DNA from 2 places in the Vibrio sp. 1978 genome. Region 1 is predicted to be linked to the other one. Evidence: riboswitches for the same ligand, from Rfam matches in the RefSeq annotation. Region 1 holds a riboswitch; the other holds the start of a gene.
The links. A riboswitch is a leader RNA that binds a small molecule or an ion and turns the genes downstream of it on or off. The one in region 1 is predicted to bind lysine.
Positions count from the first base shown of each region.

Region 2: linked by a shared signal. The riboswitch ahead of tet(35) (tetracycline efflux Na+/H+ antiporter family transporter Tet(35)) and the one ahead of lysC (lysine-sensitive aspartokinase 3) in region 1 are both predicted to bind lysine.

Region 1 covers NZ_JAWPOP010000017.1:3,392-10,941, reverse strand. The annotation lists gene R8N49_RS16405 (PglL family O-oligosaccharyltransferase) at 27-1,808, shown strand; gene R8N49_RS16400 (pyridoxal-phosphate-dependent aminotransferase family protein) at 1,868-2,989, opposite strand; lysine riboswitch at 3,210-3,388, shown strand; gene lysC (lysine-sensitive aspartokinase 3) at 3,490-4,842, shown strand; gene metH (methionine synthase) at 4,929-7,550, opposite strand, start outside.
Region 2 covers NZ_JAWPOP010000003.1:220,108-227,657, forward strand. The annotation lists gene hisB (bifunctional histidinol-phosphatase/imidazoleglycerol-phosphate dehydratase HisB) at 1-80, opposite strand, end outside; gene hisC (histidinol-phosphate transaminase) at 150-1,190, opposite strand; gene hisD (histidinol dehydrogenase) at 1,209-2,501, opposite strand; gene hisG (ATP phosphoribosyltransferase) at 2,507-3,403, opposite strand; His leader region at 3,457-3,594, opposite strand; gene tet(35) (tetracycline efflux Na+/H+ antiporter family transporter Tet(35)) at 3,775-5,376, opposite strand; lysine riboswitch at 5,486-5,668, opposite strand; gene R8N49_RS04770 (H-NS family nucleoid-associated regulatory protein) at 6,251-6,658, shown strand; gene R8N49_RS04775 (inosine/guanosine kinase) at 6,786-7,550, opposite strand, start outside.

The sequences.
Region 1 (7,550 bases):
TTTTCATTCAAAACAACGCAATAACTATGGCTACTATACATGTAAGTGGAACAAAGCTTTCTCCCGAAAAAGTACAGGTTCCCCTCAATCGCAAGTTTCTCATTGCCTTGGCAACACTATTTGTGTTGGCAATGCACTTTTTCATGCCCAACCCCGGCGGTTCGGGGCTTTCGCTTTCGTTCAATGCGACAACTTGGATTGCTTTTAGCTTTGCATTAGGCATTGGGTGTTACCAACTAGCGAATAATCGAGTGCTACGTTACTCAAAACTAACCATCGGCTTGTTCATTAGTGCTCTTATCATGACAGTGCCCATTCTGTACCCAAATGCGAATAGCAGCTTGGCAGCCAATAAGCTCATAGGCCTGTGGTGTGGTGTCCTGTTCTTTATTGTTTTACAACAATTTCATTTCAGTAATAAACATCGCCAACGCCTATTATGGTTCATTGTCCTTGCGGTTGTTATCGAAGCCATTTTTGGTCTGACACAATATCTGTATCTCAAACCAGGCAATCCGTTTGGTTACGACACGGTGGCCAATCGTCCTTATGGTATTTTCCAACAGCCCAATGTAATGGCCAGTTTTCTTGCGACAGGGTTGGTGATTGCCAGCTATTTACTTGCACGTCAGCCCTACAAATACGATCGTAAGTTAAGCGATGTTTACCTTCTCTATGCCGTACCAGTTTTAACTTTACCACTAATTGTGGCGTTGGCTTCACGCACTGGTTGGTTAGCCTCGGTCATCGCCGTGTTGTTGGTCATTCCATACATGTACCGCTTTGCAACCAAAGGGCGCTTTATCCGCTGGGTTGTGTCACTTGTAAGTGGGCTCTTACTCTCTGTCGTTGTCATGCATCTTGCCTTTCCTGATGGAGGTAGGTTAGCCGCAGAAAAAGTAAATATGGAGTCTCCTCGAGCGTATACTTTTCCGCAAACATTAGACATGGTGATTGAAAAGCCTTTTACTGGTTATGGATATGGCAAGTTTGAATCTGAGTACATGCTGTATACGGCTCGTCAACATGCCCTAAATGAGAATTACCCAGCAGGTTTGCCAGCCATGGATCATCCGCATAATGAGCTACTTTACTGGGGAGTAGAAGGTGGCTTGCTGCCAATAATCGGCATCTTCTTAGCGATGGCACTGGTACTGTATCGAATCTATCAAGCCAAACGCGGAACTCGTCTTGCGTTGCTGGCCTTGTTTATACCTATCGTATTGCACTCACAACTGGAATACCCTTTCTACCACTCTCTCGTGCATTGGTTGATCTTCGTTATCCTACTGTACTGGGTCGATCAGCGCGTCTCTCGTTATCGACAAGTCGGCTTTAGTAATGTGACCAAAAGCTTGCTGCGTGTTTTTAGTTTGGTACTTCCCGTTGCGTTTACGTTTTACATGGTAAGCGCATTACATACGAACTATGTATTGACGAAGTTTGAGACCACTAGACCAACTAACCCTGATATTCTGAATCAAGTCAGTAACCCTGTGGTTTGGAAAGACAGGTTTGATTGGGATGTCTATAGCACGTTTTTAAACCTTGGGCTGTACCAACAAGACGCAACCTTGATTCAGCCTTATATCGATTGGTCGCTAAAAATCATCAAAGATAAGCCTCGCCCTGCATTTTATAATAATTTGATTTTGGCCTACCAAGGCTTAGATGACTCAAGTAAAGCGGAGCAAATTAGAGCTGAAGCGCAGTTTTTGTTCCCGAAGATTGATTTCAGTGACGTCAATTACCAACCACCTTCTCAAGCAATCTCTGCCTCACCAGCCCCCACTTCAGGTGCAGAGTAATAAGTACCAAAAAGCGAAGGGATGACCTTCGCTTTTCTTTATCTCATTGCTGTATGATTTTATTCAGTGAGTGACTCTTCTAACGCTTTTAAGCACAGCGCAACGTTTTCAGATCGAGCGCCGTAACCCATTAAGCCAATACGCCACGCTTTACCAGCTAATGCCCCAAGGCCTGCACCAATTTCTAGGTTATAGGTTTCTAGCAAGTGAGCACGAACTTTTGCTTCATCAATTCCTTCAGGCACGTAAATCGCATTTAATTGTGGCAACCGATGGGCTTCGTCCACAACAAATTCAAATCCTAACTTTTGTAAGCCATTTTTGAGTTTTTCATGCATCAGTTGGTGACGAGCCCAAGCGTTTTCTAATCCTTCATTTTTCAGTATCAATAAAGCTTCATGAAGCGCATACAAGCTATTAACTGGCGCCGTATGATGGTAACTACGCTTGCCTTCTCCACTCCAATACCCCAAAACTAAACTCTGATCGAGGAACCAACTCTGTACTGGTGTTGTTCTTGCTTGAATCTTTTCAATCGCGGCAGGAGAAAACGTCACTGGTGAGAGTCCAGGTACACATGACAAACATTTTTGACTACCAGAGTAAACCGCATCCAGTTGCCATTCATCCACTTTTAACGGCACACCACCAAGCGATGTCACCGCATCAACAATAGATAATGCATTATGCTGTTTCGCGAGCTTACCCAATGCTTGAGCATCACTGACTGCACCAGTTGAGGTTTCCGCATGCACAAAAGCAAGAATTTTTGTATCTGGGTGCTGTTCGAGTGCTTGCTCGACTTTATCAATGGAAACAGGCGTCCCCCATTCATCATCGACGATAACAACTTCACCACCAGCACGGACGACATTTTCGCGCATGCGTTCACCAAATACACCATTACGGCAAACGATCACTTTATCGCCTTTCTCGATCAAGTTTACAAAGCAGGTTTCCATCCCTGCACTACCTGGCGCTGAAACCGCAATAGTGAACTCATTGTCAGTTTGAAAGGCATACTTCAATAGCTGCTTGAGCTCATCCATCATACCGATAAACAGAGGATCAAGGTGACCTACCGTAGGACGGCTTAGTGCTTGTAACACTTGAGGATAAATATCAGAAGGACCAGGTCCCATTAAAATACGGTGAGGCGGAATAAAGCTTTGGATCGACATGTCAGCTCCTTGATTATCTTTTATCCTGAGCATTCTAAAAGTTCTATTCAATAACATGGCTCAGGTGTAGGGTTCTTCACCCTAATAGATTTTTCCTCTATCAGCAATTAGCCGTAAGTATGGAGGTCAAACCAGTGTCACAAAATCGTTAATAAAAAACACCATAAAGGTTGAAATATTGATTGACATTAAGGCCTCAAAACCGTTCAATGTTTGAGCTTTATGTAGAAGAGGAGCGCTACCCAGGTAGATGATTTGTGGAACCGCAATTCCAACACCAATCATTGAGGGGGAGTAGTGCCGAGGTAAGTCAAAGTTGCAGGATTTGACTTGTCGGTTGAATTGGGCTGAATCCCATCAACTGTCATCAGCGCAGTCTGATGAAGGGCTTCTGAGGGTAAATTTTTCAAATAGCATTCTAAATACCTCTCTTTTTGCTCTGTTCCTTTTCTCACTAAACATTGGATGTACAATTTTTTAGGAAGCCGTGGGAGAACGCAGTGAGCGCATTTAACGTAGCTAAATTCGGTGGAACCAGTGTTGCCAACTTTGAGGCAATGAGTCGTTGCGCCACCATTATCGAAAACAATCCAAATACTCGCCTGGTCGTGAGCAGCGCTTGCTCTGGCGTCACCAACCTATTGGTAGAACTCGCCAACGGTGTTCAGGATCAAACGCACCGTACTGAGCTGCTACAAAATTTGGCCAACATTCATGACGCCATTTTAACTCAGCTCGAAGACAGCACGAAAACTGCTGCCGAGGTGTATGGCATATTAGATACCGTAACCAGCCTGGCCGAGGCTGCATCTATCCAAGCTAGTGCGAAGTTAACCGATCATTTAGTCGCATGTGGTGAACTCATGTCGACGCACATTCTAACTCAGTTAATGTGTGAGCGAGGCATTCAAGCAGTGCGCTTTGATATCCGCGATGTGTTGCGTACTGATGACAACTTTGGTCGCGCGGAGCCAAACATTGAAGCAATTTCGACGCTTGCGCAAGATAAACTCGTACCACTTTGCCAACAATCCGTTGTTGTTACTCAAGGCTTCATAGGATCTGACGAAGCCGGTAATACAACAACATTAGGTCGAGGGGGCAGCGATTACAGCGCCGCCTTAATTGCTGAGAGCGTTAAAGCGGCAGGGCTAGAAATCTGGACTGATGTTCCGGGAATCTACACAACAGACCCGCGAATTGCACCAAAAGCCTCACCAATTCCTGAGATCAGCTTTAGTGAAGCTTCAGAAATGGCTAACTTTGGCGCTAAAATCCTTCACCCTTCTACGCTAGTACCTGCATTGCGCCACGACATTCCGGTATTTGTAGGGTCATCGAAAGAGCCAGAAAAAGGGGGAACTTGGATTCGCCACCAAGTCGAAAGCTCACCGTTATTCCGTGCGCTAGCTTTGCGTTGTAACCAAACCATGGTAACGCTACGCAGCGCCAATATGTTCCACGCATACGGTTTTTTAGCAAAGGTCTTTGAGATCCTTGCAAAGCATAAGATCTCTGTCGATTTGATCACGACATCTGAAATCAGTGTATCGTTAACACTTGATCAAACTGATACCTCTGGCGGAGCACCACAGCTGCCGCAAGCTGCACGAGAAGAGTTAGAAGAGTTATGTAAGGTAGAAGTTGAACATGACCTATGCCTCGTTGCTCTCATTGGAAACAACATGAGTGAGAGTAAAGGCTACGCGAAACAGGTTTTTGGCACGCTAGAAGATTTTAACCTACGCATGATTTGTTATGGCGCTAGCCCTCACAACTTATGCTTCTTGCTCCATGAATCGGTATCGAAACAAGCCATACAAAAACTCCACACTGAGTTGTTTGAGAAGTAAGTTCAACTCAATAAAACAAAGGGCTGCGTATTTGCAGCCCTTTGTCGTTTCATTAGTTGTTACATTTGGACGAGGTAAACATCAATTTAACCGTTAATGTTTGGCCCTAACCATTTTTCAGCCTCGATCCTATCCCACCCCTTACGATCGGCGTAACTCTCTAACTGATCTTCTTGGATCTGTGCGATCGCAAAGTAACGTGAGTCAGGATGAGAGAAATACCAACCAGAGACTGACGCGCCCGGATACATTGCATAGCTGGAGGTTAGAGTCATACCAATGTTCTCTTCCACATTAAGTAACTCCCAAAGCGGTCCTTTTTCAGTATGTTCAGGACACGCGGGATAACCCGGCGCAGGGCGAATACCTTGGTATTTTTCACGAATGAGATCATCGTTAGATAAATCTTCATCAGCTGCATAACCCCAAATTTCTTTACGGACACGCTCATGCAAATACTCAGCAAACGCTTCGGCTAGGCGATCCGCCACCGCTTGAATCATAATTGCGTTGTAATCATCTCCCTGTGCTTTGTATTCATCAGCAAGCTCTCGTTCACCAATACCACCAGTGACAGCAAATGCCCCTATCCAATCATGCTTACCCGACTCTTTAGGTGCGATGTAGTCGGATAAACAATAGTTGAATCCTTTTGGTTTCTCGGTCTGTTGTCGCAAGTTACGTAATACTTTCACAACGTCGGTACGAGTTTCATCAGCATAAACTTCAATGTCGTCCCCCACGCTCGCAGCAGGGAATAAGCCACACATTCCACGCGCTTTTAACAGGCCTTCTCGCTCAACTCGATCAAGTATCTCGTGGGCATCTTCGAATAAACGTTTTGCTTCTTCACCAACTTCTTCATGTTGGAAAATTGTTGGATACTTACCCACAAGTGACCAAGTCATAAAGAATGGTGTCCAATCGATGTATTGACGTAATATAGCCACATCAAAATCATCGAAGATATGAATGCCAGGCTTAACAGGCACTGGAGGAGTATAAGCTTCCCAATCGATAGCAACTTTATTCGCTCGAGCAGCTTCTAATGTCACTGGTTTGGTTCTCGGTTTCTTTCGATTATGTTGATCACGTACTCGTTCGTAATCAGCTTCAAGTTTTTCAACAAATTCAGGGCGACGTTCATCAGACAGAAGAGAAGTACATACGCCCACTGCACGTGAGGCGTTGTTCACGTAAACCACTGGATGCTTGTAATTTTTCTCAATCTTAACTGCTGTATGGGCTTTTGACGTTGTTGCGCCACCGATGAGAAGAGGTAAGTTAAAGTCGAGACGCTCCATCTCTTTTGCAACATGCACCATTTCGTCTAATGAAGGTGTGATCAACCCTGATAAACCAATAATATCGACGTTCTCTTCTTGCGCTACTTTTAAGATCTTTTCGCAAGGAACCATGACACCAAGATCGATAATTTCGTAGTTATTGCACTGCAATACAACGCCAACGATATTTTTCCCGATATCATGTACATCACCTTTGACCGTCGCTAGCAAAATCTTACCGTTTGTTTGTCCCACCTGCTTTTCTGCATTGATGTAGGGCTCCAGATGCGCGACTGCTTGCTTCATCACTCGTGCAGATTTTACGACCTGAGGAAGGAACATTTTACCTTCACCAAACAAGTCTCCGACGACGTTCATCCCATCCATTAATGGGCCTTCAATCACCTCTAATGGCTTTGAAGCGTTGACACGAGCCTCTTCGGTATCATCAACGATGAACTCAGTTATTCCTTTCACTAACGCGTGCTCTAAGCGCTTTTCAACAGGCCAAGTTCTCCACTCAAGTGCAGAGGCATCCTCCTCTTTACCTACCCCTTTGCCTGCATATTCCGCCGCGATATCTAACAATCTCTCAGTGGCGTCATCACGACGGTTAAGAACGACATCTTCCACAGCCTCACGCAATTTTTCAGGCACGTTATCGTAGATTTCTAACTGACCCGCATTCACAATCCCCATATCCATACCATTTTTAAAACAGTGGTAGAGGAACACCGCGTGAATCGCTTCACGTACATAGTTATTGCCACGGAAAGAGAATGAGACGTTAGAAACACCACCCGAGATCATCGCATGTGGTAAATCACGTTTGATATCGCCAACGGCTTCAATGAAATCCACCGCGTAGTTATTATGCTCCTCGATCCCCGTAGCAATGGCAAAAATGTTTGGGTCAAAAATGATGTCTTCTGGTGGAAAGCCCACTTCATCAACAAGAATTCGGTAAGCGTTGGTACAAATTTCTACTTTGCGCTCACGTGTATCTGCTTGCCCAATCTCATCAAACGCCATCACAATCACAGCCGCACCGTAACGGCGGATCAACTTAGCTTGTTCAACGAATTTCTCTTTGCCTTCTTTGAGAGAGATCGAGTTAACAATGCCTTTGCCTTGGATGCACTTAAGACCGGCTTCAATAACCTCCCACTTGGAAGAGTCAACCATGATTGGTACTTTTGAGATTTCAGGTTCTGACGCACAAAGGTTTAAAAAGCGAACCATACAAGCTTGTGCATCCAACATGCCTTCATCCATGTTGATATCGATAATTTGAGCGCCATTTTCAACTTGTTGACGAGCCACATCGAGCGCTTCATCGTACAGCTCTTCTTTAATCAAGCGCTTAAAACGCGCAGAACCGGTTACATTCGTACGCTCACCGACATTGATAAATAAAGAGTC
Region 2 (7,550 bases), on a different contig from region 1:
TCTACTTGAAAATCAATCGGCGGCTCAACAATTAAGGTGCCATCACGGTCGATAAAAAGGATTTTTTGTTGTTTGCTCACTCGAACTTCCTTATTGCTATTCTTTTGGCGCTCCCGCTATTTAGCGAGAGCGATAAATTCTGTCTCTATTTATGCGTAGTAGTTTCTGATAAATCCAAGCGTTTTTTCGCACTCGTCACGGTTACCCACACTGATACGCACACAGTTTTCAATTGGCGAGTTACGCAAAATAATGCCCGTATCCCAAGCCGCTTTGAAAAGGTCATCGCCATCTGGGAATTTCACCAATAGGTAGTTCCCCCACCCTTCAAACACTTCCAAGCCCGGAATCATTGAAAGGCCAACTTGCAAGTAAGCACGGTTTGCATTCAAATCGAGAACTTGAAACTTCGCTCGCGCTAAACCAGCTTCCGAAAGCGCCTGAGTCGCAATTTCTGCCACTGGAACTGGGACTGGGTAAGGTGCGATAACTTTAAGAAGTACATTAATCAGCTCTTCGTTCGCAAGCGTAAATCCACAACGTAGACCTGCAAGCGCAAAAGCTTTCGACAGAGTACGCAGAATTGCAAGGTTCGGGTATTGCGCCAGTAGGTCTACCGTTGACGCTTCTGGACAAAAATCGATGTACGCTTCATCCATCACCACGATTGCACGGTCTTTTGTCATCTCAAGCAGAGACACAATGTCCTCACGCTTAACCAAGTTACCTGTTGGGTTGTTTGGCGAACATACAAAAACCAGTTTCACGTTATCCAGATTAGCTTCGATGCCTGCAAGGTCTAGTTGCCAATCTGACGTTAGCGGCACGGTTTTGCACTCTACACCGATGGTTTCTGCACTGATGGCGTACATACCGTAAGTCGGTGGGCAGTAAAGAATCGCATCTTCACCCGGCTCACAGAATGCACGAATCAGTAGTTCAATACCTTCATCCGCACCACGAGATGTTAATGTTTGCTCTGGTTTCACACCCGCATAGGCTGCGTAAGCAGAAATCAGTTCTTTAGGCTGACATTCGCTGTAACGATTAAGACGAGCAAAGTCTGTTTTGTATTCATTGTTAAATGGTGATTCGTTGGCATTTAGCCATACGTCACCCGTACCACCGATTCGGCGAGCCGACATATAAGGGGTAAGCTGTTGGACTTGTTTACGCGCTAGCTTTTCCATCTCATTACTCTCTTATTCTTACTTACTTGCTAATTTTTCTACGCGGATAGTAACAGCACGTTTGTGAGCGTCCAGACCTTCTGCTTCAGCCATCGTGACTACCGTTGGTGCAAGGTTCTTTAAACCATCAGCAGAAAGCTCCTGAACCGTCATTCGTTTAGAGAAATCCGCCAAACCTAAGCTTGAATAAGTACGTGTGTAACCGTAAGTAGGAAGGACGTGGTTAGTCCCCGATGCGTAATCTCCCGCAGATTCAGGAGACCAATCCCCAAGGAAGATAGAACCTGCGTTATCTAATAGAGGTAGAAGCTCACGAGGGTTCTTAGTCTGAACAATCAAGTGCTCAGGACCGTAGTAATTGGAAATAGAAACTGACTGCGTCATCGACTCGGAAATAATGATCAAGCTTGATGCCAGAGCCTTTTCTGCGATGTCTGCACGAGATAGCTCCTTAAGCTGACGTTGAACCGCATCCGTCACTTGATCAGCAATCACAGGAGAAGGAGTCACCAATACCACTTGAGAATCAGGACCGTGTTCCGCTTGGCTCAAAAGATCCGCAGCGATAAAGTCTGCATCTGCGGTTTCATCTGCAATCACTAGCACTTCTGATGGCCCTGCTGGCATATCAATCGCAGCACCGCGGAAATCATTGCTAACCTGTCGTTTTGCTTCGGTCACGTAAGCGTTGCCCGGACCAAAGATCTTATCTACTTTCGATACAGTCTCGGTGCCATAAGCCATTGCAGCAACTGCTTGGCCACCACCGACGTTGTACACTTCATCAATGCCACACAGCTTCGCGACATAAAGGATCTCATCAGCGATTGGCGGTGGAGAACAAAGAACGACTTTACGACAACCTGCAATTTTTGCAGGAACGCCGAGCATCAAAACAGTCGATGGCAAAGGCGCACTGCCACCAGGAATGTACAAACCCACTTTTTGAATTGGACGTGTTACTTGTTCACAAAGAACACCTGGCTGCGTTTCCACCTTGAGCGGTTGCGGCTTTTGCGCTTTGTGGAACTTAGAAATATTGGCGTAAGCTTGCTCTAGTGCGCTCTTCATTGACTCTGACAAACGCTCTGACGCTGCCTTAATTTCCTGAGAAGAAACACGAATGGATTCAGGCTTAACACGGTCAAACTTTTCTGTCAGCTCAATAAGAGCAGAGTCACCTTCTTCTCGAACTTTAGCAATAACTTCGGCCACAGCAGTGGTGATATTGGCACCTTCTGCAATAGCAGGGCGCTCCAAAATAGAGTCTTGCTGATTCTCACTTAATGATTGCCAAACGACTGTTCTCATGATGCTTACTCCATCATTTTTTCAATTGGTAGAACGAGAATTGAACTTGCGCCCAACTCTTTCAGCTGTTCCATTGTTTCCCAGAATAGGTTTTCAGAACTCACTAAGTGAACAGCCATTTTCTGCTTATCTGCAGAAAGAGGAAGAACAGTTGGGTCTTCAGCACCTGGCAGTAGTGCTTTAATTTGATCTAACTTCTCTGCTGGGGCGTGAAGCATAATGTACTTAGATTCTTTCGCTTGCTGCACGCCTTGCATGCGAGTTAACAGCTTTTCGATTAGCGCCACTTTGTCTGCGTCGAACTCACCTGTGCGTTGAATCAATGTCGCTTTTGATTTGAAGATAATTTCAGCTTCTTTAAGGCCGTTCGCTTCCAGTGTTGCACCTGTAGAAACCAAATCAGCGATAGCATCAGCGAGACCCGCGCGAGGCGCAACTTCTACAGAGCCTGTCAGCATACATGTAGAGAATGGAACGCCGGCTTCATCCATGTACGCTTTTAGAAGTTGAGGATACGTTGTAGCAATACGCTTGCCAGCTAAGTCTTGTGGACCGTTGTACTCTTCGTCCTTGTCGATTGCGATAGATAAACGACAGCCACCAAAATCAAGTCGACGAAGCTGAACAAACTCGCAGGGTTCACCTAATGCTTTGCGGTCAAGGCGAACTTCTTCTAGTTCATTTTCGCCAATAAAGCCAAGGTCAACCACGCCATCCATAATTAAACCTGGGATGTCGTCGTCACGAACCAAGAGTAAATCAATTGGCATATTTTCAGAATGGACAACTAAACGCTCGCCCATTACGTTGAACTTTACGCCGCACTGTTTTAGTAGAGCTTGACTCTCTTTGCTAAGACGACCTTTTTTCTGAATTGCGATTCTTAAACGTTGTGTTTGCATTGCTTTGTCCCTATGCAAGATTTTGATATCTAAGTATTTTTCAAACTAATAAAACTAAAAAACCCTCGGGAGATTGAAGTCTCCCGAGGGTTTAAAATCTGCTTTTACTTTGATTTTACCTCCGGGAGTTTCCTGCCTCCCGGGTATGCGTACATCGCCCGAAAGACTAGATTGGGTGATGATGGTGATGAATGTTCATTACAAAATTACGCATACTTATTTCAAGGCTCTTCTCATTTGCTTTGTTACCAACCACACTAACCAAGCTGATTACTTTTTTCAACCCTTAATTTTAAAAAAATTCGAATTGTATAATACAAATAAAAAAGGAGGCCGAAGCCTCCTACAATTTCACCTTTTAAATCAGTGAATTACGCACTCTGGCAAGACGCTATTTTAGACTTTGAAAGCCATGACAAAATAGCGCAAACGATAACGAATGTTATCGACGCTGCAATAAACGAAAACGCAATTGAAGCAGTCATACCAAGGGCAATAAAGCCCACGCATGAAACAAGCGCGACTGATAATGCATAAGGTAGCTGTGTTGATACGTGATCAATGTGGTTACAACGTGCACCCGTCGATGACAAGATAGTCGTATCTGAGATTGGTGAACAATGGTCACCGAATACCGCACCAGCTAAAACCGCACTCAGCATCGGTAGCATTAGCGCTACGTCTGTTGCGCCAGCCATGTCACCCGCGATTGGTAGCATAATGCCGAACGTACCCCATGAAGTACCTGTTGAGAACGCCATTAGGCCAGACAACAAGAATAGGATAACTGGTAGCCAGTGTGGGTTAATGTTGCCCTGCGCCATTGTCGAAAGGTAAGTACCAGTCTTCATATCACCGATAACAGAACCAATGGTCCAGGCAAATACTAAGATTAGAATCGCACCAAACATAGACTTAGCACCAATCCAAAGTGTACGTGCGATCTCAGCCATTGGTAGACCTTGCTTCACAACAGTAAACAGTGCAACAGCTAAGCCAAGCAAGCTACCGTAGATTAGTGATGTACCTACATCTGTATTTTCAAAAGCACCAAGAAGCGCAAACTCCTTACCATCAGCAGCCAATGCTTGGCCACCCGTGTAAAGCATTGAAGAGATAGTCGCGATAATCAGCGTTACGATAGGAAGTATCAAATCTGACACTTTACCCTTTTCACTTTCACGGATATCTAGCTCTTCGTTTAGGTCATGCGCTTCTTGCGAGTCATTTTCTTTGTCTTTATCAAAGCCACGACCTTGCGATGCAGAGATTTCATGCTCACGCATTTTACCAATATCAAGACCAAACCACGCAACAGCGAACACCATTAGCAGCGCAAAAACGGCGTAGAAGTTCATTGGGATAAGACGAACATATGCGCCAAGAGCCGAATACTCTGTGATCCCATGTGAGACTAAGATCCCGCCAATAATAGTAATAATGTAAGCACCCCAGCTAGAAGCAGGCATAATTACACACATTGGAGCGGCGGTTGAGTCTAGAATGTACGCAAGCTTAGCGCGAGACACATAAAAGCGATCGGTTACTGGGCGAGAGATCGCACCAACAGCAAGGCTATTAAAGTAATCATCGACAAAAATGAATACGCCTAAAAAGGCGGCAAGAAGTTTGGAGCCGCGTTTACTCTTCACTCGAGATTGTGCCCATTCAGCAAAAGCACGAGTACCGCCAGATAGCGTTAATAAAGCTGTTGTCATACCTAATAAGATTAGGAAACCAACAATGCTCATGTTCCAAGTGTTAATTCCGCCATCTTCAATAAAGACAGAAGAAACTTGAGAACTGACGTAACCTGCGGTGTCGCTGATAGACCAGCTATTAAGTAGCACCGCACCTAGCACGATACCTACACCCAAGGAAACTAATACACGTCGAGTCAAAATCGCCAAAGTCAAAGCGACAATAGGTGGCAATAATGAAACAGGAGAACTAGAAAAATCTATTAAATTCATGATCTTCAAAAACCAAAGTTTGGCTAGAGATCTACTGCAGACAAGTCACGTAGCATACGATACGTGCTCATGTTGAACTTAGCGACAGGGAAGCGAACACTCCACCCAACCCTACAGTAGCGCTCCATAGTTTAATGTGAATATATACTATGGCAGTGTTGTTCCTTTCAGATACAACCCCAGCAAGTAACTTTGATGAGTTACTTACTTCGGCAATCTTCGCCTTCCACTATTATTCATTGGCATCACCCCAATAATAGCTACTCTTCGAGACCGCGCCTCTACGGCAACAACAAACAATTAACCACTAACTGTACAAATTAACAACAAATTGTCTGCAATATTGCATCAGGTGGCAGCCATTGTACTTATGATGAGAGTCAATGCAACACATCAAACTAAATTAAACAAATAAATAATGACTGAGATAATTTATAAACCTTGCCTACTTCCATAAGTTTTGTGCAACTGAAATCACATCAATCATGTTATTTATGAAACATTATTACTACCTTAGAAATATCATGGTTTATCTTATATCAATAAATTAAGGATATATGACACAGCATTAAAGATGGATGCTTCATATTTTTAAGTAATAACTCAAATTTTTTTATAAAAAACCAAGCTGTCACTCTCTCTATACAATAATGATTGTTGATTTTAGTTCTCATCTAATAATGATTTATTTCGAGTGTAATAATATTAATTGCTTTAAAAAATAGTCAAATTTAAACAAAATCTTGATTTAGCATTTGCACATAAGGAAAAGATAAAGTTAAATATAAGGACTCTTTGTTTATTTATAGATTGGCATTATTTAATCGTAACGATAAAAAGTGCCCAACACATTAACCTTTTAATAGGAATCGTTATGTCAGAGCTGACTAAAACCCTTCTAAATATCCGTAGCCTTCGTGCATTTTCTCGTGAGCTGACTCTAGAACAATTGGAAGAAGCTCTAGATAAACTCACTACTGTCGTAGATGAGCGTCGTGAAGCAGAAGAAGCAGAACGCGCAGCACAAGCAGAGCAAGAAGCTAAGCTTGCAGAGATTGCTGAGAAAATCGCTCAAGACGGTATTGACGTAGAAGCACTTATTACTGCGCTATCTGGCGAAACTAAGACGAAAGGCAAAGCGAAGCGCGCACCTCGCCCTGCTAAATACAAATACACAGATTCAAACGGTAATGAGAAAACTTGGACTGGCCAAGGTCGTACACCTTCGGCGATTCAAGAGCAACTTGATGCAGGTAAATCTCTGGATGAGTTCCTAATCTAGATCCGTGCTATTTTTAAAAGGCTCCCATAGGGAGCCTTTTTTATTTAAACCATTACAAATAAAAAAGGCACATTTCTTAATGTGCCTTTTACTTTAGTTACAGAATAGTTAATTAAACCGCTTCGTATTAACGTTCCCAGTATGCTTCTTCTAGGCTATCTTCTCGCTCAGGAAGTCCGCGCGACAATCGTGGTGAATGTTGCACGAGAACTTCGTAGCTAGCACGGTTTGCGTATTTGCAGACTTGAGAAAAAGAAGAGTAAGTTAAATACTCGTTACTGTGCTTGCTTGAATTAGGCACATTTTCTTTATGGTATTTATTTGCTGCCATATCATGAAGAACAGCAGATAACGCAGCATCACCTGCGCCATTTGTATTCTTAATTTTTTCTGGGCCACCCATATATGGCGAGATATGCGAGTACACTTTTATTGGCGTCTCGCATGAGTCTTTTTTCGCCGGACGACTGAATTCATAACGATTAAATTCAGCAATTGACCCTGGAAGTAATGGCAAAGAAGTTTCGCGCTTCGCGCTATCTTCCGTATACCCAGCCATAAATAGACCTACAGGACCCGCCGTGCACAATACTAGATCAGCCCACTCCAATGTTTTATCAGACGCAGCAAGTGGATCAGATTCCCCCGTCAGTGCTTCTGCTTCGTCTTCGTTCATCGCAACGACAGAAACATTGTCGCGAATGAATTCTTGCCAGAATGTTGGATCATCTTGAATAACAAATTTAGTACCTAGCGTTAATACCACTGGTACATCGTGCTTTTTCGCGTATTCAATAGCACGCATCGTTGCTTCCGGCATTGGGTCGCCTTCTTTACAACGAACAAGGTATGCAGTAAGAACTAGAGCAGATGCGCTCTTGAAGATCTTCTC